DNA from 3 places in the Pseudomonas sp. BN515 genome. Region 3 is predicted to be linked to each of the others. Evidence: predicted binding sites of a transcription regulator. Region 3 holds the regulator's gene; each other region holds the start of a gene.

Region 1 (10,665 bases), on a different contig from region 3:
TCGTCTGAGGAGAAGGGCAGTTGCACTGCCCATAGCGATTGAAATCGCCCCACATCGATTGCATCCGGGCCAAGGATTGAGGACCCGGTTTTTCTGTGGGGGCGACTTCAGTCGCCAAGCAGGCCGAAGGCCTGCCAATGGGAACAACCGGGCCGCCCTTCACGCTTCGCCCAACACTCCCACACCCCACCATCCCGCTCCCCCGGTCTTGTGCATAACCATCTGAACTCATTGGCTTTCCTGTGGTGGCACAGGCATTGCCCGGACAGTCCTGCCCTCTTTGGCATCCGTGCACCTGATACCGAGGTCAGCCAAGATGAACCGGACTAACCCTTCGAACAGTGCAACCCCCAAATCCCTTGGTGCCCAGGGGGCATCCCTTTACCTCGGCGGTGCCCTGCTTTCGCAGACGTCCACGCCGTAGGGGGGGCCGACGGCGCGGGAGCTCACCGCCTTCGACAGGCAGAGGTCGAGGGTGCGGCCGTGGGTGTCCTGGTACCAGGCGGCGAAGGAACCGATGTCGGGGTTGTAGGGGCCGGGATCCACGGCCTACAGGGCGGCGGGTGCCTGGTCCGCCGCGACGATGAGAAGGATCGAGGTGGTGGTCTTGGGGAGTGTGCGTTGCATGAGCTTTCCCTCTTGCAATGTGGGCGCCTTGCTGCGGATTCGCCGTGCCACAGGCTGGCTGCCCGGCCCTCCGCAGCGAGCGTGCCAGTGTTTCGAAATCGCCTCTCCAGGCCGCGCTGCTCAAGGCTTCCGGTTGTGGCGTAAAAAGTCGCCGACACTGCCGCCGAGGTGGGGGAGTCCCCCCAGAACTGGGTGAATTTGGGGGTGGTGGGGGAGTGGGGAAAGCCCGGGGGAAACCGGGGAAGCCGCGTGCTAGGAGGCTTGCACGGTGCCTGGGAAAAACAGGCCTGGTTTATGCACAGGCACAAGCGTCCAAGGCCCCCCGGTTGGCACGACGGGACGAACCCATCACGCAACGCATAGGAAGGCTTCCATGAGCGCTCTGTCAGTGATCTGGGATAGGTACGCAATCGGCAAGACCGGCGATTCCCCGCCGCCGCAATTCAACCTGTTGCGTTGGTTCTCGCTGGTCAGCCTGGTGGTGATCGCCAGTGTGGCCATCGGCCTTGGGATCATCTCGACGCGCTTCGTGGTGACCGAGAGCATCGAACGCGACGCGATGCTCAGCTCGCAGTTCATCCAGTCCATCGCTTCGGCCGAAATCCGCCACGTGGCGCTGCCGGTGAGCATGACCATGGGCGAGTTGCTGGACGCCCGCCAGGACGGCCACCACCCGCAGAGCATGCTGGAAGCGCGGCAGCGGGCGCGCAATGAATTCCTCGACCACATCGCGATGCTGCCCGATGCCCTGCTGGCCAATATCTACGGCGCCGACCGGGTGATCGTCTGGTCCACCAACCCGGCGCTGGTGGGGAGGGACATGAGCGGCAACGAGGACCTGGAGCAAGCCTTCTCCTCGCCGCAGCAGGTGGCCACCAGTTACGACGAGGTCACCAGCGGGCGCAGTGAGCAGAAATTCCTTCGCGCCCCGCGCACCCTGTTCATCGAGAACTACATTCCGCTGCTGGATGAGCAGGGCAACGTGGCGTCGGTGGTGGAGATCTACAAGGAGCCCCGCGACCTGGTGCAGCGCATCCAGCGCGGCTTCGTGCTGATCTGGCTGGCCACTGCCATTGGCGGTGGGCTGATCTACTGCGGCCTGTTCTGGATCGTGCGCCGTGCCCAGGGGCTGCTGGCCCAGCAGCAGAGCCAGTTGATCGCCAACGAGACCTTCGTCGCCCTCGGCGAGATGTCTTCCGCCGTGGCCCACAGTCTGCGCAATCCGCTGGCGTCGATCCGTTCCAGCGCGGAACTCGCCCAGGAACTGGTTGCCCCGCCAGTGCGGAAGAACATCGCCGACATCATCAGCCAGGTGGACCGCATGTCGAAGTGGGTGCGCGAGCTGCTGATCTCGGCGCGGCCGCTGTCTGGAGATATCGAGGTGGTGGAGCCGGTGGCGGTGATCAACGAGGCACTGCATGGTTTCGACCAGCAGATTCGTCACTCCGGCGTGCGGGTGGAGTTCCACGCCGAGTCGGCGCCGGCGGTGGTCAGCCACCGGGTGCTGCTGGCGCAGGTGCTCAACAGCCTGTTCGCCAACGCCATCGAAGCCATGCCCAACGGTGGCCTGCTGCGCATCGAGGTCAAGCCCGACGGCTCCGGCACGCGCCTGCTGCTGGCCATCACCGATACCGGCCAGGGTATGACGCGCAAGCAGGAAACCATGGCCTTCAAGCCCTACTACACCACCATGCAGGGCGGCCTCGGCGTCGGGCTGGTGATGGTCAAGCGAATCATGGAACGCTTTGGCGGCAAGGTCAGCCTGACCAGCCGCGAGCGCGAAGGCACCCGCATCTGCCTGAACTTCAAGGTCGCTGGGGGGCGCAGGTAATGGAGCACAGCGTACTGATTGTCGAAGACGACGAGCTGCTGGCCGGGAATATCCAGACCTACCTCGAACGCAAGAACTTCGAGGCCCTGGTGTGTCACTCGGCCGAAGAGGCGCTGGAGTTGTTGCAGGACCAGGTGCCCGACGTGCTGCTCACCGACAACTCCCTGCCGGGCATGAGCGGCCATGAGCTGATCCGCGAGGTGAGCGCCCGTGCGCCGCAGATCAAGCCGATCATGATGACCGGCTACGGCAACATCGAGGACGCGGTGCAGGCGATGAAGGCCGGCGCCTTCCACTACCTGACCAAGCCGGTGGCCCTGGCCGAGCTCAAGCTGCTTCTGGAAAAGGCCCTGGAGGCGCAGCGCCTGGAGCACAAGCTGGACTTCTACCACAGCCGCGCGGCGCAGGACGCCGGGCTGGCGGCGCTGATCGGCGATTCGCCGGCGATGCTGGAAGTCAAATCCATGGTGCGCCAGTTGCTGGATGCCGAAAGCCGCATGGTCGACGCCGAGCTGCCGGCGGTACTGATCGAAGGCGAGACCGGCACCGGCAAGGAACTGATCGCCCGTGCACTGCACTTCGACGGCGTGCGGGGCAAGGGGCCCTTCGTCGAGTTCAACTGCGCCTCGATTCCCGCGCACCTGTTGGAGGCCGAACTGTTCGGTCACGAGAAGGGCGCCTTCACCGATGCCAAGGATCGCCGCCTGGGCCTGGTGGAAGCCGCCGACGGCGGCACCCTGTTCCTCGACGAGGTGGGCGAGATGGACCTGGTGCTCCAGGCCAAGCTGCTCAAGCTGCTGGAAGACCGCACCATCCGCCGCATCGGCTCGGTGAAGGAGCGCAAGGTCAACCTGCGCATCATCAGCGCCACCAACTGCAACCTCGAACAGATGGTGCAGCAGGGGAAATTCCGCCGGGACCTGTTCTTCCGCCTGCGCATCATCTCCATCCGCGTGCCACGGCTGTATGCGCGCGGCGACGACATCCTGCTGCTGGCCCGGCATTTCCTCAAACAGCACGGCAAGCGCTATGGCAAGCCGGGGCTGCAGTTCTCCGCCGAGGCCGAGCACCTGCTGCAGAGCTACAGCTGGCCGGGCAACGTGCGCGAGCTGCGCAACATGCTGGAACAGACCGTGCTGCTGGCCCAGGGCCAACTGGTGACCGCCGCGCAACTGCACATCTGCCCGACCCTGGTGGACGAGCCTTCCGGCCACTACCGCACCCACGGCAATGGCAACGGCCAGGGCGCCGAGCCTGAGGTCGAGCGGAACATCGTCATCCGGATGCTCGACAAGACCGATTGGAACGTCACCAAGTCCGCCCGCCTGCTGGGCGTGACGCGGGACATGCTGCGCTACCGAATCGAAAAACTGGGCCTGGTGAGGCCGGATCGCCGTCACTGATCCACCTCCAGGCACGGCGCCCTGGGCGCCAGAGTTCCCTAGCACTCCCTCTCGCCTGCACGGGAGGAGGAGATCCTTGTGGCCGGGCTGCGATCCTGCTCGCATCGCTGCATCGTCCACCGGGGTTCGGTACCCTCACACCGGCCCCGATTTCTTATTCCAGGCGCCAGCTCCGCAAAGGGCTGGCGCCTTTGTTTTTGGTGGTGTGTGGCAGGACTGCGTCCTGCTTGGCGAATGAATTCGCCCCTACAGGTTGGTGCGTCCGGCGGAACGCGGAGTTGCCGGCGTGAGTCACCCCTCGCCCGCCTGCGGGAGAGGGGCCGGGGGTGAGGGGGGGCCGGCCAGCGCGGAAGCCTGGAAGTACGTAGGGTGAATGACGCTTTTTTCATCCACCAGCGAGGCCCAGCCGGGCTCCATCTGGTCGACGAGAAGGCGCCGTCCACCCCACGCAATCAATACCCCTGAACTTTGGTCGTTCCTGCGCTTCTACCGGGATATGCATCCGTCAATGCGAGGGAGCCGTCATGATCGTGAGCATCGACCTGGACCGTGGCCTGTGCAGCCTGCTGCTCAACAGCCAGTTGGTCGAACTGCCTATTAACCAGGTGGTCGTCGGCACCGACGAAGCCCTCGACGCACCGGTGATCCACTGCGTGGATGGCGACGCGGTGATCAGCGAGGTCCAGGCGCAGATGCTGATCGGCATCGGCGCCAGGGACGCGCGCAAATGGCCGTCCGGCAACTGCGGGAAGAAAGGCTGAACGAAGCGGTACAGCTGCGGCTCCAATATTCATGAGCCCTGACCTTTCACGAGGTGCAGCATGAGTAGCGAGCGAAGAAGCGGTGTGTCCGGTAACGAGAAGAAAGTCCAGGACGACTTCCCGCGCTGGCTGATCGACCCCGATTGCGTCGACCTGGAACTGGAGCGTGACCCTGACGATCCGCTGTTCGACACCACCCTGGATGACGCGGAAGCCTTCCGGCATTCCCACCGGGGGTGAACGAGAACCGTTTTTAGATGTGGCGTTGTCGAAATGTCTGATGGCAGAATGAAATCAAGCGACATGGACGTCACCCATTTCTCCCGGCCAGGAGCAGGCCGACCCCCCTAAAGTTCTCTCCGGGATTCCCGACACAAGAGGGAGCCGCCGAGAACTGCGGCTGTACCCATACCTCGAACGGAATCCCCTTCATGCTGCTGCGCAATGTCAGTCTGCAGACCAAGATCCTGCTGGCCTTCACCCTGGTGAACCTGATCAGCATCGGGACCTTCATCAGCTACGCCCAATACGTCAAATCCATCGACATCCGCGCGCAGATGGACAACCGCCTGCGTGCCGCAGCCCATGCGGTGCCGCGACTGCTGGGGAGTGATTACCTGGACCGTGCCCGCAGCGCGGAAGGACTGAAGGACGGCGAGTACCTGGCGCAGGTGAGCAACCTGGGCGAGTACGCCGCCGAGGTGGACCTCAAATTCGCCTACACCATGATGGTGGATAGCGCCGGCCAGGTGTTCTACCTCTCCGACGGTGCCAGCGCCTCGGACATCGCCGGGGACAACTACGCCAAGCACCTGGAGCACTACGCGGACGCCAGCCCGGCGGTGATCGCGGCGGCCCGCAGCGGCAAGGCGCAGTTCGATGAATACACCGACAGCTACGGCACCTTCCGTTCCATCTTCCTGCCATTGCGCACCGCCAGCGGCCAGCCCTTCGTGGTGGGCGTCGACGTCACCCTCGACAGCCTGAACCAGGCCATCACCGACAGCCTGAAGAGCCTCCTGCTGATCGGCGCCGTGACACTGGCCATCGGCCTGCTGCTGTCCTGGCTGGCCACGCGGATGCTGGTGCACGCCATCCGCCGGCTCACCGGCCAGCTCAACCACATCGCCGACAGCCGCGACCTGTCCCGGCCGCTGACGGTACTCAGCGGCGACGAACTGGGGCAGATGGGCTCGCGCCTGTCCGGCCTGCTGCAGGACCTGCGCCAGACCCTGTCCGGCGCGTCGGGCATGGCCGACAGCAACCAGCAACTGGCCGACACCTTCCTGCTCCGTGCCGACGACATCACCCGACAGATCCAGCAGGCGGCCCGGCAGTTGGCCGACGTGGACCAGCACGGCCAGTCCATCCGCCAGGCAGCGGGGCATTCTTCCAACCTGGCCGGCGCCGTGCGGGACAACCTGGAGCGTGCCAGCGGTGAACTGAGCCGCGCTCACCAGGAACTGCAACGGCTGATCGGCGATGTGCACGGCAGCACCTCGGCCAACGTCGAACTGGCGTCCGACCTGGACGGCCTGAGTCGTGAGGCCGAACAGATCGGCAAGGTGCTGCAGATGATCGCGGGCATTTCCGAACAGACCAACCTGCTGGCCCTCAACGCCGCCATCGAGGCAGCCCGGGCCGGTGAGGCGGGGCGTGGCTTCGCCGTGGTGGCCGACGAGGTGCGCAAGCTGGCCGGCCAGACCCAGAGCGTGCTCGCCGATGCCCACAGCGTGATCGACCAGGTCACCCAGGCCATCCGCCAGATCGCCCAGCGCATGGGCAGCACGGCGGAACGTTCGCGGGCCCTGGCCGGCGACGCCGACGAAGCGCTGGAAGCCCTCGACGGCCTGGTGCGGCAGATGGGGCAGGTGAGCGGTAACGTGGACCAGGCCCTGGCCAGCAGCGAGGAAATCCAGCACGCCGTGGCCGACATGTCCGGCCGCCTGGGCGGCATGCGCGATGCCTTCGAGCACACCCGCCAGGATGTGGACGCCATCAACCGTTCCGCCGCCGAACTTGGCGATACCGCACGGGCCCTGAAGTCCGGCTTGGGCGTCTTCCGCACCTGATCCGCCGCATGCAGGCGCCGACTCGCTTCGCGGACCAGCTCGCCAAGGGCCGCGCAGCGGCCCCGTAGGGTGGAAATCGCTCTTCATTTCCACCGTTGGCGTCCAACGCCGCACCGTGGTGGTGGATGAAAAGAGCGTCATCCGCCCTACCTATCGATCGACTTGGTGCCTCGCCCATTCGCCAAAGGCCGCGCAGCGGCCCCCTCCATCCAATGCACTCCCGGCATTGAAAATATAGGAACAAGGCATTTGTCCCGGTCCGGGGCCTGGTTTTAAATGCAGGCTCTTATTCCGTAATTGACTTTTAAAAAATCAAATTAGATTTAAACGGAATAAAGATATGACCTTGCACCCAGGGGGGAGCCCATGAGCAGAACCGCCGCAATGCCCGTCCCGCGCCATCCCGAGCGCCGCTGTCGCTGACCGCGCGCCACGCCGGATTCCCGTAACCGCCAGCCCCATTCACCGTCGCGCCGAACGCGCGATGCGGCCCCCTTTTGCCCGGGCCTTTGCACAGGAACATCGTCCATGCCGTACCGTCGACTTGCCCGCGTCGCCAGGCCCCTGGCCCTGCAACGCCTGACTACTCCCGAATACGCCCTGACCCTGTTGCTCGCCCTGGGCGGCCTGGTCGCGCCAGCCCATGCCGAGGACGCTGCCTCCAAGCCCGCCGCCAAGGAGGACACGGCGCTGGAGAAAGTCACCGTCACCGCCCGCCGTCGTGAGGAAGACGTGCAGGAAGTGCCGACCCCCATCACCACCCTGAGTGGCGACAGCCTCGAGGCGCAGAAGGTCTACAAGGTGCAGGACCTGCAGCAGGTGCTGCCCAGCGTCAACGTCGCCTACATCCATGCGCGCCAGTCCAGCGTCGCGGTGCGCGGCATCGGCAACAACCCGGCCAGTGACGGCCTGGAAGGCAGCGCCGGCATCTACCTGGACAACATCTACCTCGGCCGTCCGGGCATGGCGGTGTTCGACCTGCTCGACGTGGAGCAACTGGAACTGCTGCGCGGCCCCCAGGGCACGCTGTTCGGCAAGAACACCACGGCGGGCGTGATTAACATCAGCACCCGCAAGCCCACCTTCACCCCGGAGCGGAACCTGCAGCTCTCCGGTGGCGAGCGCGGCTACTTCCAGGGCAAGGGCACGGTGTCCGGGGCGCTGACCGAGTCTGTCGCCGGGCGCCTGTCGTTCTACCGCACCCGTGAGGATGGCTACATCGACAACCAGCACGACGGTCGCACCTTCGTCGGCGGTGAGCGCGAGGGCGCGCGCGGGCAGTTGCTGTTCGAGCCGAACGAAGACTTCAGCTTGCGCTGGATCACCGACTACAACCAGGAGGACTCCACCAACGGCGTGTGGGCCCTGTATGGCGTGTCGGACCGCTTCCGCCAGCGTGCCGCGCTGATCGGCGCCAACCCGCAGCTCGATGTGAAGAAGCGTGAGGTGAACATCGACTCCGTGCAGTCGGTGAATGTCTGGCAGGGCGGCTCGTCAATCGAGGCCAACTGGAACCTGGACAGCGGCTACACCTTCACCTCCATCAGCGGCTACCGCTACTGGCACTTCGTACCGCACAACGATGCCGACCTCACCGATGTCTCGGCGATCATCGACAGCGGGGTCGAAGTTCACGACCGGCAGTTCTCCCAGGAATTCCGCCTGGCCTCGCCCACCGGCGGCGCCTTCGACTACGTGGTGGGCGCCTACCTGTTCAACCAGAACCTCGGCAACAACACGCGCACCCAGTACGGCCCCTTCGCCGACCTGTACCTCACCGGGGTGAACCGCAACCTCCTGAACAACGTCTCCACCCAGACCAACGGCAAGATCGAGACCGACAGCTTCGCCCTGTTCGGCCAGGGCAACTGGCACATCACCGACCGCCTGGACTTCACCGTCGGCCTGCGCGGCACCTACGAAGAGAAGCAGGCGCGCCTGCACCGCTTCGCCCCGGTGGGCGGCGCGCCCCTGACCGGGCCGCTGGCGGCTGCACGGCAGGCGCAGCTGGGAGCGCTGGATACTGGTGACTTCGGCCTGCACAACGCCGCGCCGTCCGGGCTGCTGAGCCTCAGCTACAAGATCAGCGACGGACTGCTCGGTTACGCCAGCCTGGCCCACGGCGAGAAGTCCGGCGGCGTGAACCTGGTGGCGCCGGTGGCGGGGCTGGGCAGCGACTCGCTGATCGTCGGCCCCGAGCGCGCCAACGACGCTGAGCTGGGCTTCAAGAGCACCCTCGACGATGGCCGCCTGCTGCTCAACGCGAACATCTACTGGACCGGCATCCACGGCTACCAGGCGACGACCCTGACCACCACCGCGGCATCGCTGACCCCCGTGTCGGTGCTGGCCAACGCCGGCAGCGTGCGCTCCCGTGGCGTCGAGTTCGAGTCCACCTGGCGACCGTTGCGCGGCCTGACCCTGAACTTCAACGGATCGTTCAACGACGTCACCTACCTGAGCTTCAAGGACGCGCCGTGCCCCGGCGAGATCAACACCGTGACCCCCACCGCCAAGTGCGACCTGACCGGTGAACGGGTGGTGGGCGCCTCGCGCTGGATCGGCAACGTCAACGGCGAATACAGCTGGCAGACCGGCAGCGGCCTGCGCCCCTACGTCAACGCCAGCTACTCCTACCGCTCCGAGGCCGCAGGCACGCTGGACAACTCCGAGCTTTCGAAGATCGATGGCTACGGCCTGGCGAACTTCGCCGCCGGCGTCCGCGCCGACCTCGGTGACGGCCTGCTGGACACCTCGCTCTGGGTGCGCAACGCCTTCGACAAGGACTACTACCTGACCGCCTTCGCCTTCAGCAACGGCGCCTATACCGCCTCGGTGGGCCAGCCGCGCACCGCCGGCGTGACCCTGCGCTACGACTTCTGAACCACCAACGGACTGATACGGGAGAACCTCATGAGCAGCACAGTCACTGCCCTGCGCCAGCCCCTCGACGGGCTGCGCATCGAACCCCTGGCCGCACCCCTGGGAGCCGAAATCCATGGTCTGGATGGCCGGCGTGATCTGACTCCGGCGCAGATCCTGGCCCTCAAGCAGGCCCTGCGCGACCACCACATCCTGATCTTCAAGAACCAGGAACTGGATGACGCGCAGTACCTGCGCTTCACCTCCTGGTTCGGTTCGGTGTTCCAGCCCCATTCGGATTACCTGGTGCTGTCCTCGGGCAACGATGGCAAGGCGCCGGACATCGTCAAGGTGGCCAATACCGAAGACGGGGAGCTGAGCAACATCGCCCTGCCGGCCCACAGCGACCACCACTGGACGCCGACGCCCTCGGCAGGCTCGCTGCTCTACGCGCTGGAAGTACCGGAGGAGGGCGGTGAAACCACCTGGACCAACCTGGCCCTGGCGTACAACGCGTTGGATGAAAACACCCGTCGCGAGATCGATGGCCTCAAGCTGATCAACTACAACCCCTTCGTGCGCCTGCGCGATGGCTACAACCTCGGCATCACCTACCGCACGCCGGACATCGACCCCATCCAGGGCACCGAGCACCCGCTGGTGCGCACCCATCCGGAAAGCGGCAGGCGACTGCTTTACCTCGGCGTGCACACGGAAGTGGAAATCCCCGGTTACGCCCCGGAGAAGGGCATCGAGTTGATCGGTCGCTTGCGCGAGCACCTGAAAGACCCGCGCTTCGCTTACACCCATCGCTGGGAAGTGGGCGACATCGTGTACTGGGACAACCAGGCTACCCTTCATGCCCGCAACGGCTTCCCGGCGACCCAGCGCCGCCGCCTGAAACGCATCAGCCTGGCCGGCAGCCGGCCCTTCTGAGGAGAAATCGACCATGACTACATTGTTCATCGCCCCCGGCGCCTGCTCGCTGGCTTCCCATATCGCCGTGCGCGAACTGGCGCTGCCGATCCAGATCGAAAAGGTCGCCCTGCGGGTCCCGGATTCCCCCATTCACGCGATCAACCCCCTGGGCCGGGTGCCGGCGCTGCAAC
Region 2 (10,665 bases), on a different contig from region 3:
GATCCGTTCCGTGGCCGCGAAACCGTGGGCATCGAAGTGAAGGGCCTGCGCTTCGCCTATTCCGACGAACCGGTGCTCGATGGCCTCAACCTGTCCATCGCCCCCGGCGAGAAGGTCGCCATCGTCGGTGCCAGCGGCGGTGGCAAGAGCACCCTGGTGCAACTGCTGCTGGGGCTGTACCAGCCCCAGGCCGGGCAGATCCGTTACGGCGGTTGCCGGCTGGAAGAGATCGGCCTGGCCGAGGTGCGCGACAACGTCGCCGTGGTCCTGCAGCACCCGGCGCTGTTCAACGACAGCGTGCGCGCCAACCTGACCATGGGCCGCGAGCGCAGCGACGACGCCTGCTGGCGTGCCCTGGAAATCGCCCAGCTGGCCGACACCATCCGCAACCTGCCCCAGGGGCTGGACAGCGTGGTGGGCCGCTCCGGCGTGCGCCTGTCCGGCGGCCAGCGGCAGCGCCTGGCCATCGCGCGCATGGTGCTGGCTGAACCCAAGGTGGTGATCCTCGACGAGGCCACCTCGGCGCTCGACGCCGCCACCGAATACGCCCTGCACCAGGCCCTCGGCACCTTCCTCAACGGCCGTACCACCCTGATCATCGCGCACCGCCTGTCAGCGGTTAAGCAGGCGGACCGGGTGCTGGTATTCGACGGCGGCCACATCGCCGAAGACGGCGACCACCAACAGCTCATCGCCGAAGGCGGGCTCTACGCCAAGCTCTACGGGCACCTGCAACAGGGCTGAGCCGCTTCCGGAGCGATTTCAATCGCGAATGAATTCGCTCCTACAGGGTGAGGGCTTTTGTAGGTTGGTCAGAGCGAAGCGAAGCCCAACGCTGCGGCGCCTGTGACTGGCCACGTTGGGCCTCGCAGGCTCGGACCAACCTACGGGACTCTCTCCCATTCAAGGGCCAGGGCAGCTCAGCCGTACCTCACCGCCTCCAGGAAGACGATGCGCTGGCCGATGTCGTGGAATACCCGCGCCGAGGCGATCTGGTTGTAATCGACCCCATCCAGGAGGCTGAGCATCTGCGCGTCGTGGCGATAGCGCGGGTGCCAGTCCAGCAGCCCTTCGAGAAAGGCGATGGCATTGATGCCCGGCCGGAAGTTCGCCAGCAACAGGCGGCCGCCCGGCCGCAGGGCCTGGAACAGGCGTTGGACCAGGCGTTCGCAACGCCGGTCATCCAGCAGCTCGGTGATTCCGGAGGAATACACCAGGTCGTAGCCCTCGAACTCGCACTCACCGTTCAGCAGTTGGTTCAGGTTGCCCAGGCGGGTGCGCACGCCCAAGGGACCATAGCTCTTGCGCACCGTTTCCAGACGCGCCGCGTCGTCATCGAACACCAGCATTTCGCCGAAGTGTCCGTGGCGCAGTTCGCGGGCCAGCTCCGCCTCGCGGAAGTGGCCACCGGCGACACACAGCATGCGCGCGCCCTTGCCGGCGTCCAGGCAGGTTTCGTCCAGGGCGCGGGCGAGCATGCGCCGGCGGCAACGCAGGGCGCGAGCCGCTTGCGCGCTGGTGGCGAAATCGAACAACTGGCGGGTGCGCTCCTCGGGCAGGCTGCGCAGGGCGTCCGATTCGACGCCATAGAGATAGTCCAGCAGCAGTGCGTTGCCGCAGCGCAGGCCGGGGCTTGGCAGTGTTCGGCTGGGAAAGGGAAGGATGTTGCTCGGCGGCGGCGCCTCTTCCCGGGGCGGTGCAGGTGTGTCGAATCGCAGCCGTTCGCGTTCGGCCTTGATTGCCGCCAGTTCCTGCTTGACCTGTTGTTGTTGCTGGATGCCTCTGCTCAGTTCTTCCGGATCACTGGACTCTTCCACACGCCACCTCCTCTGGCCAAACGTGGATTCCTTGACCCGGCACGCGGGATAAAGGCAGGTGCTGTCTCCGTGTAGAACCTTAGTTGATGGCGATCTGCCCGCAATCATTCAGATAGATGAAATCGCGCTTTAAAACGGGTGAATTGCAGCGGAATCAAAGGCCCTGCAGGCGAGCGAGGAGGGTGACGAGCTCCGCCTGACGTTCCGTTTCGGTCTTGCGGAACAGCGCGCGCAACTGAGTGCGGATGGTGTTGATCGAAACATTCAGACGCTCGGCGCAGGCTTCCGGCGCCAAGCCCTGGACGAGCAGGTTGGCCAGGCGTTGCTCCGCCGGACTGAACTGGAACAGGTCAGCCAGCCATCGGCTCCCGGCCTGGCCTTCCAGCAGTGTCAGCAGCACCAGCGGGCCAGTGTGCCGGGCCGACAGCGGCGAAGACTCGGGCACCGGCGTTACCAGCAGGCGCCCTTGCGCTTCACCCGGCAGCGGCAGCCAGCCGGCGCGGCGCTTGCCATCCTGGCCGGCAGCCTGGTGGATCAGCGCCTGCAGGCGGCCATCCAGCGTCTTGCCATGCAGCCGTCCCTGAAGGCCCTTCAGGGCGAACGCCGGGTGGCTCAGGCGTTGCTCGGCCTGGCGGTTGCAGTAGCGCACCCGGCCTTCGGCATCCAGCAGCCAGAGCGGCGCGGGGTGGCGTTCCAGCAGCAGGTCGCGGTGCGCCACCTCCAGTTCCAGGTTCTGGAGGTGGTTGGACATCTTCGCGGCGCGCACCAGGTGAGGGCTCAGGCGCATCAGCAGGTCGCGCTGCCGCATCTCCGGCAAGGCCGCGCCCACAGCGGTCAGCAGCGACAGGTAGACGCCCGATTCGGCCTGCTCGTGCAGCTTGATGCAGGAAATGTTGCTCATGCCGAAGGGGAGGTGGAATTCCTGGTAGTACGGGTCGCGGTGGATGCGTTGCGGGCCCAGGTCCTCCAGGTCGTGATACCAACTGCCCACCGGCCGCGGGACCAGCACGTCCTTGGCCGGATCGAGCTGGTGGTAGTAGGCGTTGTAGACCTCCACGCAGGCCGGGTCGCAGAGGTTGATGGAGGTGACCTGCGGCCGTTTCTTGTGCTGGTCGAGGAAGAGCATGGCGCCCAACTGGTGGCCGGTGGCCGCCGTCAGGAGTTCCAGCATTGGCCGCCAGGCCCCGCCATCCAGCACGCATTCGTAGCAGAGGTTGACCAGGCTGTCGTAGAGCTCGTCCATGTGCGGCATTGCGTGGCATTCCCCGGCGGTTGGTGGCGCTTTGCTTTCATATGGCACAGGCCAGGACCCCGTGCAAACCGCCGCTGGTCGGCCAATGGTGCTCCCGCCTGGAAGCCTGGCTGAACGCCCTGTCAAGAAATCCTTACGCAGGCGGAGCGTCTGGCAGGCGGTATCGACGCTTTTTCAGGTCTGTAAGGAAAACTTTCCGGATAGGCCGTCCAGCGCGCCGCTCCGGGAGATTCCGCGCCTTGTTCGCCAGGCCCTGCCAGAGTGAGATGGCGCAAACAAAAATTCGGCCCGACGCCATGAATACAGAACTCACCCTCTACGGGTACTGGCGCTCCAGCGCTGCCTACCGCGTGCGTATCGCCCTCAACCTCAAGGGCCTGGCCTATCGCCAGGAGCCGGTGCACCTGGTCAAGGATGGCGGCCAGCAGCATCAGGACGCCTATCGCGAACTCAACCCCCAGGGCCTGGTGCCGCTGCTGCTGGATGCCGGCAATGCCGGTGGCGAAATCCGTATCGCCCAGTCCCTGGCCATCCTCGAATACCTCGAAGAAGTCTTCCCCGTACCGGCCCTGCTGCCGGCCGACCCCGCCCAGCGCGCCCTGGTGCGCTCGCTGGCCATGCACATCGCCTGCGATGTACATCCGCTGAACAACCTGCGGGTGCTGCAGTACCTCAAGGCTGAACTGGGCGTCGCCGACGAGGCCAAGGATGCCTGGTACCGCCACTGGGTGGACGTAGGTCTCGCCGCTGTGGAAAAGGGCCTGGAAGCCTTCGGCGGCAAGCTCTCCCTGGGCAGCCGCCCCGGCTACCTGGAAGCCTGCCTGGTTCCCCAGATCTACAACGCACGACGCTTCGACTGTGACCTGTCGGCCTATCCGCGCATCCTCGATATCGCTGCGCGCTGCGAAGCCCTCGAAGCATTCAGGAATGCTGCTCCGGAGGTACAGCCAGACGCGCAATAAGGTTTACCCGCCTTGCAAACTTCCGCCGGACCACAAGCCCGGCGGGTGAAATCCCGTCACGACAACAACAAAAGGTGACGCAATGAGTGAGATGCAACACTCGGGCGAGCTGAAACGCGGCCTGAAGAATCGCCACATCCAGCTGATCGCCCTCGGCGGCGCCATCGGCACCGGTCTCTTCCTCGGTTCCGCCGGCGTGCTCAAGTCCGCCGGTCCTTCGATGATTCTCGGCTACGCCATCTGCGGCTTCATCGCCTTCCTGATCATGCGCCAGCTGGGCGAAATGATCGTCGAAGAGCCCGTCGCCGGCTCCTTCAGCCACTTCGCACACAAATACTGGGGCGGTTTCGCCGGCTTCCTCTCCGGCTGGAACTGCTGGGTGCTCTACATCCTGGTCGGCATGTCCGAACTCACCGCTGTGGGCAAGTACATCCACTACTGGTGGCCGGACGTCCCCACCTGGGCCACTGCTGCCGTCTTCTTCCTGGTGGTCAACGCCATCAACCTGGCCAACGTGAAACTCTTCGGCGAGGCCGAGTTCTGGTTCGCCATGATCAAGGTGGTTGCCATCGTCGGCATGATCGTCCTCGGTTGCTGGATGCTGTTCAGCGGTAGCGGCGGCGAGCAGGCAACGGTCGCCAACCTCTGGGCCCATGGCGGCTTCTTCCCCAACGGCGTCAGCGGGCTGGTGATGGCCATGGCCTTCATCATGTTCTCCTTCGGCGGCCTGGAAATGCTCGGCTTCACCGCTGCCGAGGCCGACAAACCGAAGCAGGTGATCCCGAAGGCCATCAACCAGGTCATCTACCGCATCCTGATCTTCTATGTCGGCGCCCTGGTCGTGCTGCTCTCCCTGAGCCCCTGGGACGCGCTGCTGGCTTCCATCAACGGCGCGGGCGATGCCTACAGCGGCAGCCCCTTCGTGAAGATCTTCGCGCTGATCGGCAGCGACACCGCCGCCCACCTGCTGAACTTCGTGGTGCTGACTGCTGCGGTATCGGTCTACAACAGCGGTACCTACTGCAACGGCCGCATGCTGCTGGGCCTGGCCGAGCAGGGTGATGCCCCGCGCGCCCTGGCCAAGGTGGACAAGCGCGGTGTACCGGTACGTTCGCTGCTGGTGTCGGCGGCCGTGACCTTCCTCGCCGTGGTGATCAACTACGTGGTCCCGCAGAATGCGCTGGAGCTGCTGATGTCCCTGGTGGTAGCTGCCCTGGTGATCAACTGGGCGATGATCAGCTACTCCCACCTGAAGTTCCGCCAGCAGATGGACAAGGACGGTGTTCGCACCGGCTTCCGCGCCCTCTGGTACCCGATGAGCAACTACCTGTGCCTGGCCTTCGTGCTGTTCATCCTCGGCATCATGCTGATGATCCCGGGCATCCAGGTATCGGTGTACGCCATCCCGGTATGGCTGCTGGTGATGTGGGGTTGCTACCGTCTGAAGCTTGGCAGCAAGGCCCAGGCCAGCAAGGTTGCAGGCTACGAAGCGGGTTGATATTCCGCTGTACGAACAAGAACCCCGGCCATGTGCCGGGGTTTTCTTTTGGATCTTCACGCTGGATGGGCGATTCGGTGCCGGGGGCTTGAGGTTCGTTTGCTCGGTTCATGTACGAGTGGGCGTCAGGCTTCCGTTTCGCCTTGCCGGGCGACTCCCTTTGGCAGTCGACCCAAAGGAAGCAACGGTCTTGCCCCTGCATTCGGCCCGGCTTCGCCGGGTCCCCTTGCTCCATCGTTGCGCCGGGGGCACGGCGAGAGGGGCCATCCATGGCCCCACACGCCTCTCGCGGCATCCATGCCGCTCGTCCCCCTCTGCAACGATTCCGCTCGGCCTCCTGACGGGGCGCAGTCCCCGCCCCACCGCATCTGCCCCGTTTCAGGCCCATGTGGGCCTCAGGATGACTTGTGCCTCGCAGGCGCGAGTCACCCCTCGCCCTCTGGGAGAGGGGCTGGGGCGGGCCGCGTTCGGATGAGGGTAGTGGTCGCCAGACTCAAATCTGAAACCGCGCCACCGACGACTGCATCGCACTGGCCACGGCGTCCAGGCTTTCGGCGGCGTTGGCGAGGTCGCGCATGGCCTGGCTGTTGCTCCGCGACATCTGGGCGATCAGCTCCACCCGCTGGGCCACTTCGCTGCTGGCCCTGGACTGCTCGCCAATGGTGTGGGAAATCTCCTCCACCACTTCCGCCGCACGGTGGGCGCCGCTGCGGATCTCGCTGATCGACTCACCCGCCTGCCGCGCCAGGCCAACGCCGTCCTGCACCCGCTCCACGCCCGTCTGCATGCTGTCCACCGCCTGCTGGGTGGACTCGCGGATGCGCTGGATCATCCCGGTGATCTCCTGGGTCGACTGCGCGGTGCGTGCCGCCAGGTTGCGCACTTCGTCCGCCACCACCGCGAAGCCGCGCCCGGCTTCCCCGGCGCGGGCGGCCTCGATGGCGGCGTTCAGCGCCAGCAGGTTGGTCTGTTCGGCGATGCCTTTGATCACCTGGATGATGGAGTGGATTTCCTCTGACGATTGGCCCAGCGCCGTGATGGTGCTGGACGACTGGTTCACCGCGTCGGCGATGCGGTTCATGCCGTCCACCACGCCGAGTATCACCGTGCCGCCGCTGCCGGCCAGGTCCTCGGACTGGGCGGAAATGCTCTGCGCATTGCGCGCATGTTCGGCAATCTGGCCGATGTTGGCGATCATCTGCTCCATGGCCGCGGCCATGCTGGTGGCGCTGTCGGATTGCTCGCTGGCGCCGTCGACGATGCTCTGCGAGGTTTCGCTGAGGCGGTGGGCGGTACCGCGCAGTTCCTCGCTCTCACTGCGGATGGTGGCAATCATCTGCCGCAGGTTGCCCTGCATATCGGCCAGGGCCCGCTGCAACTGGCCGGCTTCGTCGTCGCTGTCGATGCTGACCTGGGTGAGCAGGTTGCCCTGGGCGATGGCGCGGGCCACGCCGACGGTTTTCTCCAGCGGGCGCAGGACCGCGCGCATCAGCTGGCTGGTCACCAGGCAGAGCAGGCCGATCACCAGCAGGATGCCGCCCACCAGCCAGGCGGCGGCGCTGCTCACGGCTGCCTCGCCATCGCTACGGGTCTTCGCCGCGTGGGCTTCGATCTTGCCGCTCAGCGCCTCGTTCTTCTCTTCCAGCTCGCCGAAGCTGCGCTCGAAGGCCGGCAGCTCGCCACGCGCCGCCTGCGGATCGCGCAAGGCGAGATTGACGATGCGCTCGGCATCGCCGATGTATGCCTCCAGGGCCGGCTGGGACTCGGCGATGGCGCTGTGGATATCCGCCGTCAGCGGCAGTTTGGCGTTCTCGCCCAGAGTGCGGCGGAACCATTCGCTGTGGTCGCGCAGGTCACTGCGTACCTGGTCGGCCCCGGCCTGGTCGCCCGGCTGCACCACCAGCGCCGCCAGCACGTCGGCGCGCAGGGCGTCGTGCATCATGTCGCCCTCCAGGTGATTGCGCAGGGCGCTGACACTCAGTTGGTTCTCCGCCAGCGCCCCGGCCAGTTCGGTCTGTCCCCAGTATCCGATGCCACCCAGCAGGGCTGCGGCGAGCACGCTGATCGCTCCGGAGGCGACCATTTTCTGTCTTATTTTCATGTCCCGTCCCCGCTGGTGAAGTCCGATGCTGGCAAGGGTAGTCCAGCCGCAGGTGCCGCCAGAGACTTTATCGGCCGCAGGTTCGGCGTCATGAGGGCAGGGCGGATTCGCCAGTTTTCTAACGCTGCAGCAGCCCCGCCCAGGTGGAAAGCGGAACCGCCTGATCCTCATGCCAGATCCGTTGCCAGAGCACCTTGAGCCGCTCCAGGTCCCCACGGTCGGTATGCCAGCGGCGAGCTTCCGTCACCGGCTGCCAGCTGCCGTCCCGGCGTTCGGCGAGGATGAAGCGGAAGGGATGGAAACCGGTCATGCCCAGGCGCAGGTCGGTGACCACCAGCACCTGGTCGATCTGGTCGTAGCGCAGGATGCCGTGGGTGAACCAGGCCAGCCGCAGGTGTTGCGGCGAATCCCGCAGGCGCCGCGCCAGTTCGGTGCCCCGAGGGATGCGTTCCAGCCGTGGCGGTTCGTGGTCGAACCAGCTCACCAGGGCTTCGTGGTAGTCCTCGCCATCGAGCACGATCACCCGCCAGAGCAGGGTGTTGAACGGTGTCGGTGTGCTGAACATCGCCTGCGGGCGAATGCCGTCCCGTTCCAGCACCTCCTGCACGTGCTGCTCGGCCATGAACTTGCCGCCGAGGGTCGAGAGCAGGTAGAGGCTGGACAGCGCCAGCGCCGCCACTGGCAGCCGTGGCGTGCGGTCACGCAGGCCGAACAGCACGCCGCCAATCACCGCCGCCAGCAGGGGCAGGGTGTAGAGCGGGTCGATGATGAAGATGCTCGACCAGGCGATGGGCGGCGTCATCAGTGGCCAGAACAACTGGGTGCCATAGCTGGTGAAGCAATCCAGCAGCGGGTGGGTCACCAGCACCAGCCAGAGGGTGAGGAAGAGCCGCCGCGTGGAATAGCCGGGATTTGGCCGCCATCGTCGCACCAGAGGGGTGAGCAACGCCGCCAGGGCGCTGAGCACGAAGATCGAATGGCTGAAGCCCCGGTGGTAGGTCATCGCCGCCACGGCATCGGTGTAGCGGATCACTACGTCCAGGTCGGGGAGCGTGCCGAGCACGGCGCCGTAGAGCAGCGCCTTGCGCCCCTGCCAGCGGCCGAGCAGCGCGCCCTGGATGGTGGCGCCGAGCACTGCCTGGGTGAGTGAGTCCATCGCCGTCCCTCGAGAGTGATCCGTCGGCTAAGTTACTGCGCCAATGGCTCATTCTGCAGTGGGAAATTTCCACCAGATTTTTCCGCTGGATTCCAAGGCTGTCTGCTTTTGCGAATTCATTTGCTGTGTCCGCATTAAGTGTTGCAAGGGGCTGGATTGCACGTAGGAGCTGGCTTGCCAGCGAATGGCGCCGTTTCGCTAGCAAGCTAGCTCCTACAAGGCCCCTGGACCGATGGCCGATCTGTGGCAACAGCTAACGCAGATATAGCCGAAGCCCCGTCCCACGCGCCTTTCGCGCTAGTCCCAACGGACGATGCCCGCTCCCCGGGCCACCGATTTAATCCCTCCCCATAGAGCCCCGCGCCTGGCGTGCGCGGCGATAACGACAATGAGGAGAACCGCATGGATATCCGTGGCCTGGGGTACGTCACCGTAGCCTCGACCGACCTGAACCGCTGGCGCGAGTACGCCGCCGGGGTGCTTGGCATGATGGTGGATGCCGTTGCGGACGAGCGGCTCTACCTGAAGATGGACGAGCGCCCCTATCGCATCCTGGTGGAGCGTGCCGACCGTGACGGCTACGGCGCCTGTGGCTGGGAAGTCGCCGGCAAGGCCGCTTTCGAACAGGCCATAGCCGAACTGCAGCAGGCCGACGTCGAGGTCCAGCGCGCCAGCGCAGCCGACGCGTCCGGCCGCAAGGTGCAGGAGCTGGCGCGCTTCGCCGACCCGGATGGCAACCGCCACGAACTCTTCTGGGGACCGCAGCAGAACTTCGCCCCCTTCGTTTCCCCGGCTGGCGTCAGCGGCTTCGTCACCAGCGACCTGGGCATGGGCCACGCGGTACTGCCGGCTCCGTCTTTCGACCGCTGCCTGGACTTCTACGAGCGCGTCATGGGCTTCGGCCTGTCCGACCTGATGAAAGTGCGCTTCACCCCCGATCCGGCCGAACCGGAAAAACGCATCCACTTCCTCCACTGCAACAACGGCCGCCATCACTCCCTGGCGCTGTTCGAGTGCCCGATCCCTTCGGGCTGCGTGCACCTCATGGTGGAAGTAGGCGAGTTGGACGACGTGGGCCGCGCCCTGGACCGCATGCACGCCAGCGGCGTGAAGCTGTCCGCCACCCTCGGTCGCCACACCAACGACGACATGACCAGCTTCTACATGCAGACCCCGGGCGGCTTCGACCTGGAGTACGGCTGCGGCGGCAAGGTCATGGACTGGGAACGCCACACACCCTTCGAGAGCACCGTGGTCAGCCACTGGGGCCACGACTTCAGCGTCGGCCGTCAATAAGGAGCCGCCCATGGACAAACGCATGACCGCCGCCGACGTGGTCGGCCAACTACGCGACGGCATGACTATCGGCATTGGTGGATGGGGCCCGCGGCGCAAGCCCATGGCTCTCGTTCGCGAGATCCTCCGCTCCGACCTCAAGGACCTCACCGTGGTCGCTTACGGCGGCGCCGACATCGGCATGCTCTGTGCCGCCGGCAAGGTGAAGAAGCTGATCTACGCCTTCGTCTCGCTGGACTTCATTCCGCTGGAACCCTACTTCCGCAAAGCCCGCCAGGAAGGCGCGGTGGAGGTGATGGAAATCGACGAAGGCATGCTGCTGCTTGGCCTCAAGGCCGCCGCCATGGGCGTGCCCTTCATTCCCACCGCCGTGGGTCTGGGTACCGATGTACTGCGCATCAACCCGGAACTGAAGCTGGTCAGCTCGCCCTACGACGACAGCCGCGACTGGGTCGCCATGCCGGCGCTGAAGCTGGATGCCGCGCTGATCCACGTCGACCGCGCCGATGCCCGTGGCGTCTGCCAGATCGCCGGCCCGGATCACTACATGGACGACCTCTTCGTGCGTGCCGCCGAGAAGGCC
Region 3 (10,665 bases):
GGTGTCGCTGTCCACGCTGCTCAAGGTGCTCCAGGCGCTGCTGCAGGAGCAGGTGCCGGTACGCGACATCCGCACCATCGCCGAAGCCATCGCCAACGTGGCACCCAAGAGTCAAGATCCCGCCGCGCTGGTGGCGGCGGCTCGTGTCTCGCTGTCCCGTGCAATCGTGCAAAGCATTGTGGGACTAGAGCCGGAGCTGCCTGTGATCACTCTGGAACCCAGGTTGGAACAGATATTGCTGAATAGCCTGCAGAAGGCCGGACAAGGTTCGGAAGATGGCGTTCTCCTCGAACCCGGAATGGCCGAGAAGCTGCAACGTTCCCTGGTGGAAGCGGCGCAGCGCCAGGAAATGCTCGGCAAGCAGGCGATCCTGCTGGTGGCCGGGCCGATCCGGGCGATGATGTCGCGCTTCGCAAGGCTCGCCGTGCCAACCATGCACGTACTGGCCTACCAGGAAATACCGGACAACAAGCAGGTCACCATAGTCGCGACTGTGGGGCAGAACTAACCGAGGTCAAGGACCATGCAGGTCAAACGTTTCTTCGCCGCCGATATGCGTCAAGCCATGAAGTTGGTGCGTGATGAACTGGGCGCGGATGCCGCCATCATCGGTAATCGTCGGGTTGCCGGCGGTGTCGAGTTGACCGCGGCGCTGGACTACCCGCTGCCCGCGCCGGCCCCGAGCAAGCCGAACCCGGCCCTCGAAGCCGAACTGCGCAAGACCCAGGCGCGCATCGCCCAGGCCCAGGCCGAACTGACGACCCGTGCCATCGCCGATGCCGGCAAGGACCGTCAATTGTTCGCCGGCCAGCCGCTGACCGCCATCGAGCCGGAACTGCCGGAATCCGCCCTGGCCGCCGCCATCGAGCGTCCGCGCGCCGTGCCGCGCCCGGTGGAGCCGGTCAGCGCGCCGAAATCTGCCGGCGTGGACCAGGCTGCCCTGGACGCAATGCGTTTCGAGCTGAGCGGCCTGCGCGAACTGATCGAAGTGCAGCTGGGCTCCATCGCCTGGGGCCAGATGCAGAGCCGCCGTCCGCAGCAGGCCAGCCTCTGGCGCCGCCTGCAGCGCATGGGCCTGCCGGCCGAACTGGCGCGCGCCCTGCTGGACAAGGTGGCCAAGGTCAGCGATCCGCGCCAGGCCTGGCGCATGTTGCTGGCGCACCTCGCACACGCCATCCGCACCCCGCAGATCGAGCCGATGGAAGAGGGCGGTGTGATCGCCCTGGTCGGCCCGGCCGGCATGGGCAAGACCACCACCCTGGCCAAGCTGGCTGCCCGCTACGTGCTCAAGTACGGCGCGCAGAACGTCGCCCTGGTGAGCATGGACAGTTTCCGCATCGGCGCCCAGGAACAGATCAAGACCCTTGGCCGTATCCTCAATGTGCCGGTGACCCTGGTCGACCCGGGCCAGTCCCTGACCCAGGCCGTGGCTCCCCTGACGCGCAAGCGCGTTGTGCTGATCGATACCGCTGGTCTGCCAACCAACGATCCGGCCCTGACCATGCAGCTCGAAGCGCTGGCCAGCCGGGCGATAAACGCGAAGAATTACCTGGTGATGGCGGCTACCAGCCAGAGCCAGGTGCTCAAGGCGGCCTATCACAGCTACAAGCGTTGCGGCCTGGTCGGTTGCATCATTACCAAGGCGGACGAAGCGGCCAGCCTGGGCGAGGTTTTGGGGCTGGCTATCGGCCAGCATCTCCCGGTAGCCTATCTGGCCGACGGCCCGCGAATTCCGGATGATCTGCAGGTTCCCCGCAGCCACCAGCTGGTGAGCCGCGCGGTCAGCCTTCAGGCTCCGGAAGACCCGAGTGAAGAAGCCATGGCCGACCTGTTCGCCGGGCTTTATCAGAATCCGGCGCGGCGCGCCGGTTGAAGAATGTGTAAGCCGCCCAGAGGGGCGGTGCTGGACAGCCAAATGGCCCAGTCGACCTAAGGCAAGGTATTTGAAATGGGTAGTATGCATCCCGTACAGGTGATCGCGGTGACCGGCGGCAAGGGTGGCGTCGGCAAGACCAACGTGTCGGTGAACCTATCGCTGGCACTGGCCGATCTCGGCCGCCGCGTCATGTTGTTGGACGCCGACCTCGGTCTGGCCAACGTCGACGTCCTGCTCGGCCTCACCGCCAAGCGCACACTGGCTGATGTGATCAATGGCGAATGCGACCTGCGCGACGTGCTGTTGCAGGGACCGGGGGGCATCCGCATCGTCCCGGCCGCCTCCGGCACCCAGAGCATGGTGCAGCTTTCGCCCATGCAGCACGCCGGCCTGATCCAGGCATTCAGCGAAATCAGCGACAACCTCGACGTGCTGGTGATCGACACCGCCGCCGGTATCGGCGATTCGGTGGTCAGCTTCGTCCGTGCGGCGCAGGAAGTGATTGTGGTGGTCTGCGACGAACCGACCTCCATCACCGACGCCTACGCGCTGATCAAGCTGCTCAACCGCGACTACGGCATGAGCCGCTTCCGCGTGCTGGCCAACATGGCCCACAGCCCGCAGGAAGGGCGCAACCTGTTCGCCAAGCTGACCAAGGTCACCGACCGTTTCCTCGACGTCGCCCTGCAGTACGTAGGCGCCGTTCCGTACGACGAGTCGGTGCGCAAGGCCGTGCAGAAGCAACGCGCGGTCTATGAAGCCTTCCCGCGCTCGAAGTGCTCGCTGGCCTTCAAGGCCATCGCGCAGAAGGTCGACAGCTGGCCGCTGCCGGCCAATCCGCGGGGCCACCTGGAGTTCTTCGTCGAGCGGCTGGTCAAGCAGCCCTCTGCGGAAAGCCCTGTATGACACCCGCCACTGGACTGCGTATGTACGGCAAGGCTCAGGCAAGGGATTCGCAGCATCAGTTGATCGAGCGCTATGCCCCCCTGGTCAAGCGCATCGCCTATCACCTGCTCGCGCGCCTGCCAGCCAGCGTACAGGTGGAAGACCTGATGCAGTCCGGGATGATCGGCTTGCTCGAAGCCTCGAAGAAATACGACGGCACCAAGGGCGCCAGCTTCGAAACCTACGCCGGTATCCGCATTCGCGGAGCCATGCTCGACGAGGTCCGCAAGGGCGACTGGGCACCGCGTTCGGTGCACCGCAATACCCGCATGGTGAGCGACGCCATTCGCACCATCGAGGCAAGAACAGGACGCGACGCTAAAGATCAGGAAGTTGCTGCCGAACTTGGATTGAGTCTCGAAGACTACTACGGCATCCTGAGCGACACCTTGGGCAGCCGCCTGTTCAGCTTCGATGACCTGTTGCAGGAAGGCGAGCAGGGCGGTCTGCGCGAGGACGCCGGTGTCACCCAATTTTCACCTTCCCATGATTTGGAAGACGAACGCTTCCAGGCTGCGCTGGCCGATGCCATCGCGAACCTGCCGGAGCGTGAGCGCCTGGTGCTGGCGCTGTATTACGACGAAGAACTGAACTTGAAGGAAATCGGTGAAGTGCTGGGGGTCAGCGAATCGCGTGTCAGCCAGTTGCATAGCCAGTGCGCGGCACGTTTGCGCGCACGGCTCAGCGAATGGCGCGCGCGCTGAACGGCACACCGCTTTCAGATTTGAACGGCGCACCCGGCAAGAGGGGCGTTTGAGACTGTACGGAGGTCGACTTGGACAAGAACATGAAAATCCTCATCGTTGACGATTTCTCGACGATGAGACGCATCATCAAGAACCTCTTGCGCGACTTGGGTTTCACCAATACCGCTGAAGCCGATGACGGCACCACGGCCCTGCCGATGCTGCACAGCGGTAACTTCGATTTCCTCGTGACCGACTGGAACATGCCCGGCATGACCGGCATCGATCTGCTACGCGCCGTGCGTGCCGACGAGCGCCTGAAGCACCTGCCGGTCCTGATGGTGACTGCCGAAGCCAAGCGTGACCAGATCATCGAAGCGGCCCAGGCCGGTGTGAATGGCTATGTGGTCAAGCCTTTCACCGCTCAGGTGCTGAAAGAAAAAATCGAGAAGATCTTCGAGCGGGTCAACGGCTGATGTCAGCCGCGAGGGCACCATGGACCAGAATGAACACCTGCTGGGAGACTTCGAGTCGACCCTGAAAGACCGTGCGCGGGAACTGGTGGAAAGCCTCGAGAAAGGCAACTTCACAGACGCCGTGCAACTCATCCACGAACTCAATCACGTCCGTGATCGCGGCCTCTACCAGGAAGTCGGCAAGCTCACCCGTGAGCTGCACAACGCCATCGTCAACTTCCAGATCGACCCGCATCTGCCCCACGCCCAGGAAATGTCGCAGATCGCCGACGCGACCGACCGCCTTTCCTACGTGGTGCACATGACCGAGAAGGCCGCCAACCGCACCATGGACCTGGTGGAGGAAAGCGCGCCGCTGCTCAACGGCCTGAGCGACGAAGCCCAGCAGCTGGGCGAGGAGTGGGGCCGCTTCATGCGCCGGGAAATCGGCGCGGACGGGTTCCGCGACCTGGCTCGCCGCATCGAGCAGTTCCTTGCCCGCAGCCAACGCGATACCGACGCCCTGTCGAGCAAGCTGAATGACATCCTGCTGGCCCAGGACTACCAGGACCTCACCGGTCAGGTCATCAAGCGCGTGACCCAACTGGTCACCGAGGTGGAAAGCAACCTGGTCAAGCTGGTGATGATGGCCAGCCAGGTCGATCGATATGCCGGCATCGAGCACGACCATGCCGTACTGCGCGCCGAGCTGGAACAACAAAAAAGTCCTTCCAGGGGTGAAGGTCCGCAGATCCATGCCGATATACGTGAAGACGTGGTGTCCGGACAGGACGACGTCGACGATCTGCTATCCAGCCTTGGCTTTTAGGGAGCGCTCATATGAGCTTCGACGCCGATGAAGAAATCCTCCAGGACTTCCTGGTAGAGGCCGGCGAGATTTTGGAGCAACTGTCCGAGCAGCTGGTCGAGCTGGAAAGCCGCCCGGACGACATGGACCTGCTCAACGCGATTTTCCGTGGTTTCCACACTGTGAAAGGTGGTGCCGGCTTCCTCCAGCTCAATGCCCTGGTGGAGTGCTGCCACATCGCCGAGAACGTCTTCGACATCCTGCGCAAGGGCGAACGCCGCGTGGATGCTGAACTGATGGACGTGGTGCTGCAGGCCCTGGACACGGTCAATGAGATGTTCAGCGAAGTGCGCGAGCGCAGTGAACCGACGCCCGCCACTCCGGAGCTGCTGGCAGCCCTGTCGCGACTGGCCGAGCCGGCCGGTGCCGAGCCTGCCCCCGTAGCTGCCGCTCCGGCGACCGCTGCGCCCGTCGAAGCACCGGCTCCCGTAGAAGCTACCGCCGATATCACCGACAGCGAGTTCGAGCAGTTGCTCGATGCGCTGGGTGACAGTGCTGGCAAGGCCGCCGAACCGGTCGCCGCCGCCACTGATGAAATCACCGACGACGAATTCGAAGCGCTGCTCGACCAGCTGCACGGCAAAGGCAAGTTCGTCGGTGCCGCTGAGCCGGAAGCCGTTGTCGCCGCCCACGCGTCCGCCTCGGCGCTGGCCACTGCCGGTGCGGGTGACGATATCTCCGATGACGAGTTCGAAGACCTGCTCGACCAGTTGCACGGCAAGGGCAAGTTCAACGGTGCCGTGGAAGCGACCGCCAGCGCTCCAATTGCGCCCGCAGCTCCCGCCGTGCCGGCCATTCCCGCTGCCGGTGGCGAAAACATCACCGACGACGAATTTGAAGCACTGCTCGACCAGCTGCATGGCAAGGGCAAGTTCAACGGTGCCAGCGAGGAGCCTGTCCCTGCGCCTGCTGTGAGCCGTCCGGCTCCCGCACCTGCACCCAAGCCGGCGCCCAAGGCGGAACCCGCCCCCGCGCCGCGCCAGGCTGCAGCGCCCGCTGCCGGTAACGGCGCGGCCGGTCCTGCCGTGGCCAGCGAGGCGGAAACCACCGTACGGGTGGATACCGCGCGCCTGGACGAGATCATGAACATGGTCGGCGAGCTGGTGCTGGTGCGTAACCGCCTGGTGCGCCTGGGTGCCAACAGCGGCGATGAATCCATGGCCAAGGCCGTGTCCAACCTGGACGTGGTCACCGCCGACCTGCAGACCGCCGTGATGAAGACGCGGATGCAGCCGATCAAGAAAGTCTTCGGTCGCTTCCCGCGCCTGGTCCGCGACCTGGCGCGCAACCTGAAGAAGGAAATCAACCTCGAACTGGTGGGCGAGGACACGGACCTCGACAAGAACCTGGTCGAGGCCCTGGCCGATCCGCTGGTGCACCTGGTGCGCAACGCCGTCGACCACGGCATCGAATCCCCGGACGAGCGCGAGGCCGCCGGCAAGCCGCGTACTGGCCGCGTGGTGCTGTCCGCCGAGCAGGAAGGCGACCACATCCTCCTGATGATCACCGACGACGGCAAGGGCATGGATGCAGCCGTGCTGCGTGCCAAGGCGGTGGAGAAGGGGCTGCTGGACAAGGACGCCGCCGAGCGCCTGACCGAGCTGGAGTGCTACAACCTGATCTTCGCCCCGGGCTTCTCGACCAAGACCGAGATTTCCGACGTGTCCGGCCGTGGCGTCGGCATGGATGTGGTGAAGACCAAGATCTCCCAGCTCAACGGCACGGTGAACGTGTACTCGCAGAAGGGCTCGGGCTCGAAGATCGTCATCAAGGTCCCGCTGACCCTGGCGATCATGCCGACCCTGATGGTGATGCTGGGCAACCAGGCCTTCGCTTTCCCACTGGTCAACGTCAACGAGATATTCCACCTCGACCTGTCCCGCACCAACGTGGTGGACGGCCAGGAAGTGGTGATCGTCCGCGACAAGGCACTGCCGCTGTTCTACCTCAAGCGCTGGCTGGTACGTGACGCCGCGGTGGAAGAGCAGGGCGAGGGCCATGTGGTGATCCTCTCCGTGGGCACCCAGCGCATCGGCTTCGTGGTCGACCAACTGGTGGGCCAGGAGGAGGTGGTGATCAAGCCGCTGGGCAAGATGCTCCAGGGCACGCCGGGCATGTCCGGCGCCACCATCACCGGCGATGGCCGTATCGCGCTGATCCTCGACGTGCCGAGCATGCTCAAGCATTACGCACGCCGTGGTTGATCTGGGGCGGCCAGGACTGGCCGCCCGCTAGGAGCTTTTTTCTTATGGCAGTCAAGGTTCTGGTGGTGGATGACTCCGGGTTCTTCCGCCGCCGTGTCTCGGAAATCCTTTCTTCCGACCCCAATATCCACGTGGTGGGCACTGCCACCAATGGCCGCGAAGCCATTGACCAGGCGCTGGCGCTCAAGCCCGATGTCATCACCATGGACTACGAGATGCCGATGATGGACGGCATCACCGCAGTGCGGCACATCATGCAGCGCTGCCCGACGCCGGTCCTGATGTTTTCCTCGCTGACCCACGAAGGCGCCCGCGTCACCCTCGACGCCCTGGATGCCGGTGCGGTGGACTTCCTGCCGAAGAACTTCGAGGACATCTCGCGCACCCCTGAGAAGGTCAAACAGCTGCTCTGCGAGAAGGTGCACAGCATCGCGCGCAGCAACCGCCGCTACAGCAGTTTCAGCGCGCCGGCGCACTCGGCCCATCCGAGTCCGGCTCCGGCCAGCAGCGCCCCGGCGCGTCCGGCCCATGTCCCGGCACAGCCGAGCCATGCCGCGCCAGCTGCCCCGGCCAGCTCCGCCGCCCCAAAGCGTAAGGCCTACCGGCTGGTCGCCATCGGCACCTCCACCGGCGGGCCGGTTGCCCTGCAACGCGTGCTTACCCAACTACCGGCCAATTTTCCGGCGCCCCTGGTGCTGATCCAGCACATGCCGGCGGCCTTCACCAAGGCTTTCGCCGAGCGCCTGGACAAGCTCTGCCGGATTTCCGTCAAGGAAGCCGAGGATGGCGACGTGCTGCGCCCAGGCCTGGCCCTGCTGGCGCCCGGTGGCAAGCAGATGATGGTCGACGCCCGTGGTTTGGTCCGCATCCTGCCCGGTGACGAGCGCCTCAACTACAAGCCCTGCGTGGACATCACCTTCGGCTCGGCGGCCAAGTCCTACAATGACAAGGTCCTGGCCGTGGTGCTGACCGGCATGGGCGCCGATGGACGGGAAGGCGCGCGTCTGCTGAAGCAGGGCGGCAGCCAGGTCTGGGCCCAGGACGAAGCCAGCTGCGTGATCTACGGCATGCCCATGGCGGTGGTGAAGGCCAACCTGGCCGACGCCGTCTATGGCCTGGACGATATCGGTCGCCACCTGGTCGAGGCGTGCATGTGATGGAGAAACCCAGGTAATGGATGTACTGAGCCTCATCGGGGTAATCCTGGCCTTCGTCGCCATCATCGGCGGCAATTACCTCGAAGGCGGCCACGCCGCGGCCCTGCTCAATGGGCCGGCGGCGCTGATCGTCCTGGGCGGCACCCTGGGCGCGGCATTCCTGCAGACGCCCATGAGCATCTTCAAGCGTGCCCTGGCCATCATTCGCTGGATTCTCTTCCCGCCCCAGGTGGACCTCGCCGGTGGCATCACCCGCGTGGTGAACTGGAGCATGACTGCGCGCAAGGAAGGCCTGCTGGGCCTGGAGCCCGTGGCTGACGGCGAGCCCGATCCCTTCGCTCGCAAAGGCCTGCAACTGCTGGTGGATGGCGCCGAGCCGGAGTCCATCCGCAGCATCCTCGAAGTCGACCTCTTCACCCAGGAAGGCCGCGACCTGCAGGCCGCCAAGGTATTCGAGAGCATGGGCGGCTACGCCCCCACCATCGGCATCATCGGCGCCGTCATGGGGCTGATCCACGTCATGGGCAATCTGGCCGATCCCAGTCAGCTCGGCGGCGGCATAGCCGTGGCCTTCGTCGCCACCATCTACGGCGTCGGTTTCGCCAACCTGCTGCTGCTGCCCATCGGCAACAAGCTCAAATCCATCGCCATACGCCAGTCGCGTTATCGCGAGATGCTGCTGGAGGGCATCCTGTCCATCGCCGAAGGCGAGAACCCGCGCTCCATCGAACTCAAGCTGCAAGGCTTCATGGATTGAGGAACGGAGCATGGCGCGCAGGCGGCATCAGGAAGAACACGAGAATCACGAACGCTGGCTGGTGTCCTACGCGGACTTCATCACCCTGCTGTTCGCCTTCTTCGTGGTGATGTACTCCATCTCCTCGATCAACGAAGGCAAGTACAAGATCCTTTCCGAAACCCTGGTGGGCGTGTTCAACCAGCCGGACCGTTCGATCAAGCCGATCCCCGTGGGCGAGGAGAAACCGCGCACCACCGAGCCGGACCGTTCCATGGTGGAGGAGAGCGAGCGGACCCAGACGTCGATCGACGATCCGGGCGCCGATCCGTTGCAGGAGATCGCCCAGAGCATGCGCGACGCCTTTGGCGAGCTGATCAATTCCGACCAGGTGAACGTGCGCGGCAATGAACTCTGGGTGGAGATCGAAATGAACTCCAGCCTGCTGTTCCCCAGCGGCGATGCCATCCCCAATGACACCGCGTTCAGCCTGATCGAGAAGGTCGCCAGGATTCTGGCACCCTACGACAACCCGGTGCATGTGGAAGGCTTCACCGACAACATGCCCATCGCCACTTCGCAGTTCCCGTCCAACTGGGAGCTGTCCACGGCCCGGGCCGCCAGCATCGTGCGGATGCTGGCGATGGATGGTGTGGCACCAGGACGCCTGGCGGCAGTGGGCTACGGTGAATTCCAGCCGGTGGCGGACAATGCCACCGCCGAAGGGCGCTCGCGCAACCGCCGTGTGGTGCTGGTGATTTCCCGCAACCTCGATGTGCGCCGCGCCGTGAGCGGTGTCGGCAGTGCCAATGCGAAACCGGATGCCGCGTTGAAGCGGGCTGGCACGCAACCTGCACCAGCAGCGCCAGCACAGGCCCCTGAAACGGGTGCCGTCAATTCCCCGTCGCCTGCCCCGTAGGGCCGGTGAAGAGTCTCGGTGCCAGCGCAGCCGGGAGGATGAAGAAGATGAGAGTCTGGGCAGTAGCCAACCAAAAAGGTGGAGTCGGCAAGACCACCACATCCATCGCCCTCGCGGGCCTGCTGGCAGATGCCGGCAAGCGCGTCGTGGTGGTGGACCTCGACCCCCACGGGTCGATGACCAGCTATTTCGGGCATGACCCGGACACGCTGGAACACAGCTGCTTCGACCTGTTCCTGCACCAGGGTGGCGTGCCCGATGGCCTGCCGCGCGAACTGCTGCTGCAGACCAGCCACGAACGCATTTCCCTGCTGCCTTCCAGCACCGCACTGGCCACCCTGGAACGTCAGTCGCCGGGGCAGAATGGCCTCGGCCTGGTGATCGCCAAGAGCCTGGCGCAGCTCTGGCAGCAGTTCGACCACGCCATCATCGACAGCCCGCCGCTGCTCGGTGTGCTGATGGTCAACGCCCTGGCGGCCAGCCAGCAGCTGGTGATCCCGGTACAGACCGAATTCCTCGCGGTGAAGGGCCTGGAGCGCATGGTCAGCACCCTCGCCATGGTCAACCGCTCGCGCAAGCAGGCACTGCCCTACACCATCGTTCCGACCCTGTTCGACCGCCGGACCCAGGCGTCGCTCAACACCCTCAAGGTGCTGCGCAACAACTACCCGGAGAACCTCTGGCAGGCCTACATCCCGGTGGACACCCGCCTACGGGATGCCAGCCGCGCCGGCGTCACGCCGTCCCAGTACGATGCCAACAGCCGTGGCGTGATTGCCTACCGCGCCCTGCTCAAGCACCTGCTCAGCCAGCAACTGG

The links. The regulator FliA, encoded in region 3, starts transcription of late flagellar genes. The targets are predictions, from matches to a motif close to CTAAAGTTTNNNNNNNNNNNGCCGNTAA.
Region 1: the regulator FliA is predicted to act here: its motif matches at 4,970-4,997, upstream of E8E91_RS23010 (methyl-accepting chemotaxis protein).
Region 2: the regulator FliA is predicted to act here: its motif matches at 7,698-7,725, upstream of E8E91_RS05755 (methyl-accepting chemotaxis protein).

The regions. Positions count from the first base shown of each region.
Region 1 is NZ_SSOH01000082.1:14,460-25,124, reverse strand. It holds partial or broken gene E8E91_RS23035 (hypothetical protein) at 439-627, opposite strand; gene E8E91_RS23030 (ATP-binding protein) at 1,001-2,458, shown strand; gene E8E91_RS23025 (sigma-54 dependent transcriptional regulator) at 2,458-3,861, shown strand; gene E8E91_RS23020 (DUF3203 family protein) at 4,386-4,622, shown strand; gene E8E91_RS23015 (hypothetical protein) at 4,683-4,862, shown strand; gene E8E91_RS23010 (methyl-accepting chemotaxis protein) at 5,054-6,694, shown strand; gene E8E91_RS23005 (TonB-dependent receptor) at 7,223-9,577, shown strand; gene E8E91_RS23000 (TauD/TfdA family dioxygenase) at 9,608-10,492, shown strand; gene E8E91_RS22995 (glutathione S-transferase C-terminal domain-containing protein) at 10,506-10,665, shown strand, end outside.
Region 2 is NZ_SSOH01000021.1:73,762-84,426, reverse strand. It holds gene E8E91_RS05780 (ABC transporter ATP-binding protein) at 1-744, shown strand, start outside; gene E8E91_RS05775 (class I SAM-dependent methyltransferase) at 921-1,817, opposite strand; gene E8E91_RS05770 (helix-turn-helix transcriptional regulator) at 1,972-3,069, opposite strand; gene maiA (maleylacetoacetate isomerase) at 3,366-4,031, shown strand; gene E8E91_RS05760 (amino acid permease) at 4,114-5,529, shown strand; gene E8E91_RS05755 (methyl-accepting chemotaxis protein) at 6,023-7,630, opposite strand; gene E8E91_RS05750 (metal-dependent hydrolase) at 7,749-8,786, opposite strand; gene E8E91_RS05745 (VOC family protein) at 9,189-10,082, shown strand; gene E8E91_RS05740 (CoA-transferase) at 10,093-10,665, shown strand, end outside.
Region 3 is NZ_SSOH01000024.1:35,333-45,997, reverse strand. It holds gene flhA (flagellar biosynthesis protein FlhA) at 1-508, shown strand, start outside; gene flhF (flagellar biosynthesis protein FlhF) at 524-1,873, shown strand; gene fleN (flagellar synthesis regulator FleN) at 1,949-2,782, shown strand; gene fliA (RNA polymerase sigma factor FliA) at 2,779-3,525, shown strand; gene E8E91_RS06285 (chemotaxis response regulator CheY) at 3,609-3,983, shown strand; gene E8E91_RS06280 (protein phosphatase CheZ) at 4,003-4,791, shown strand; gene E8E91_RS06275 (chemotaxis protein CheA) at 4,803-7,034, shown strand; gene E8E91_RS06270 (chemotaxis response regulator protein-glutamate methylesterase) at 7,079-8,191, shown strand; gene E8E91_RS06265 (flagellar motor protein) at 8,208-8,948, shown strand; gene motD (flagellar motor protein MotD) at 8,959-9,846, shown strand; gene E8E91_RS06255 (ParA family protein) at 9,894-10,665, shown strand, end outside.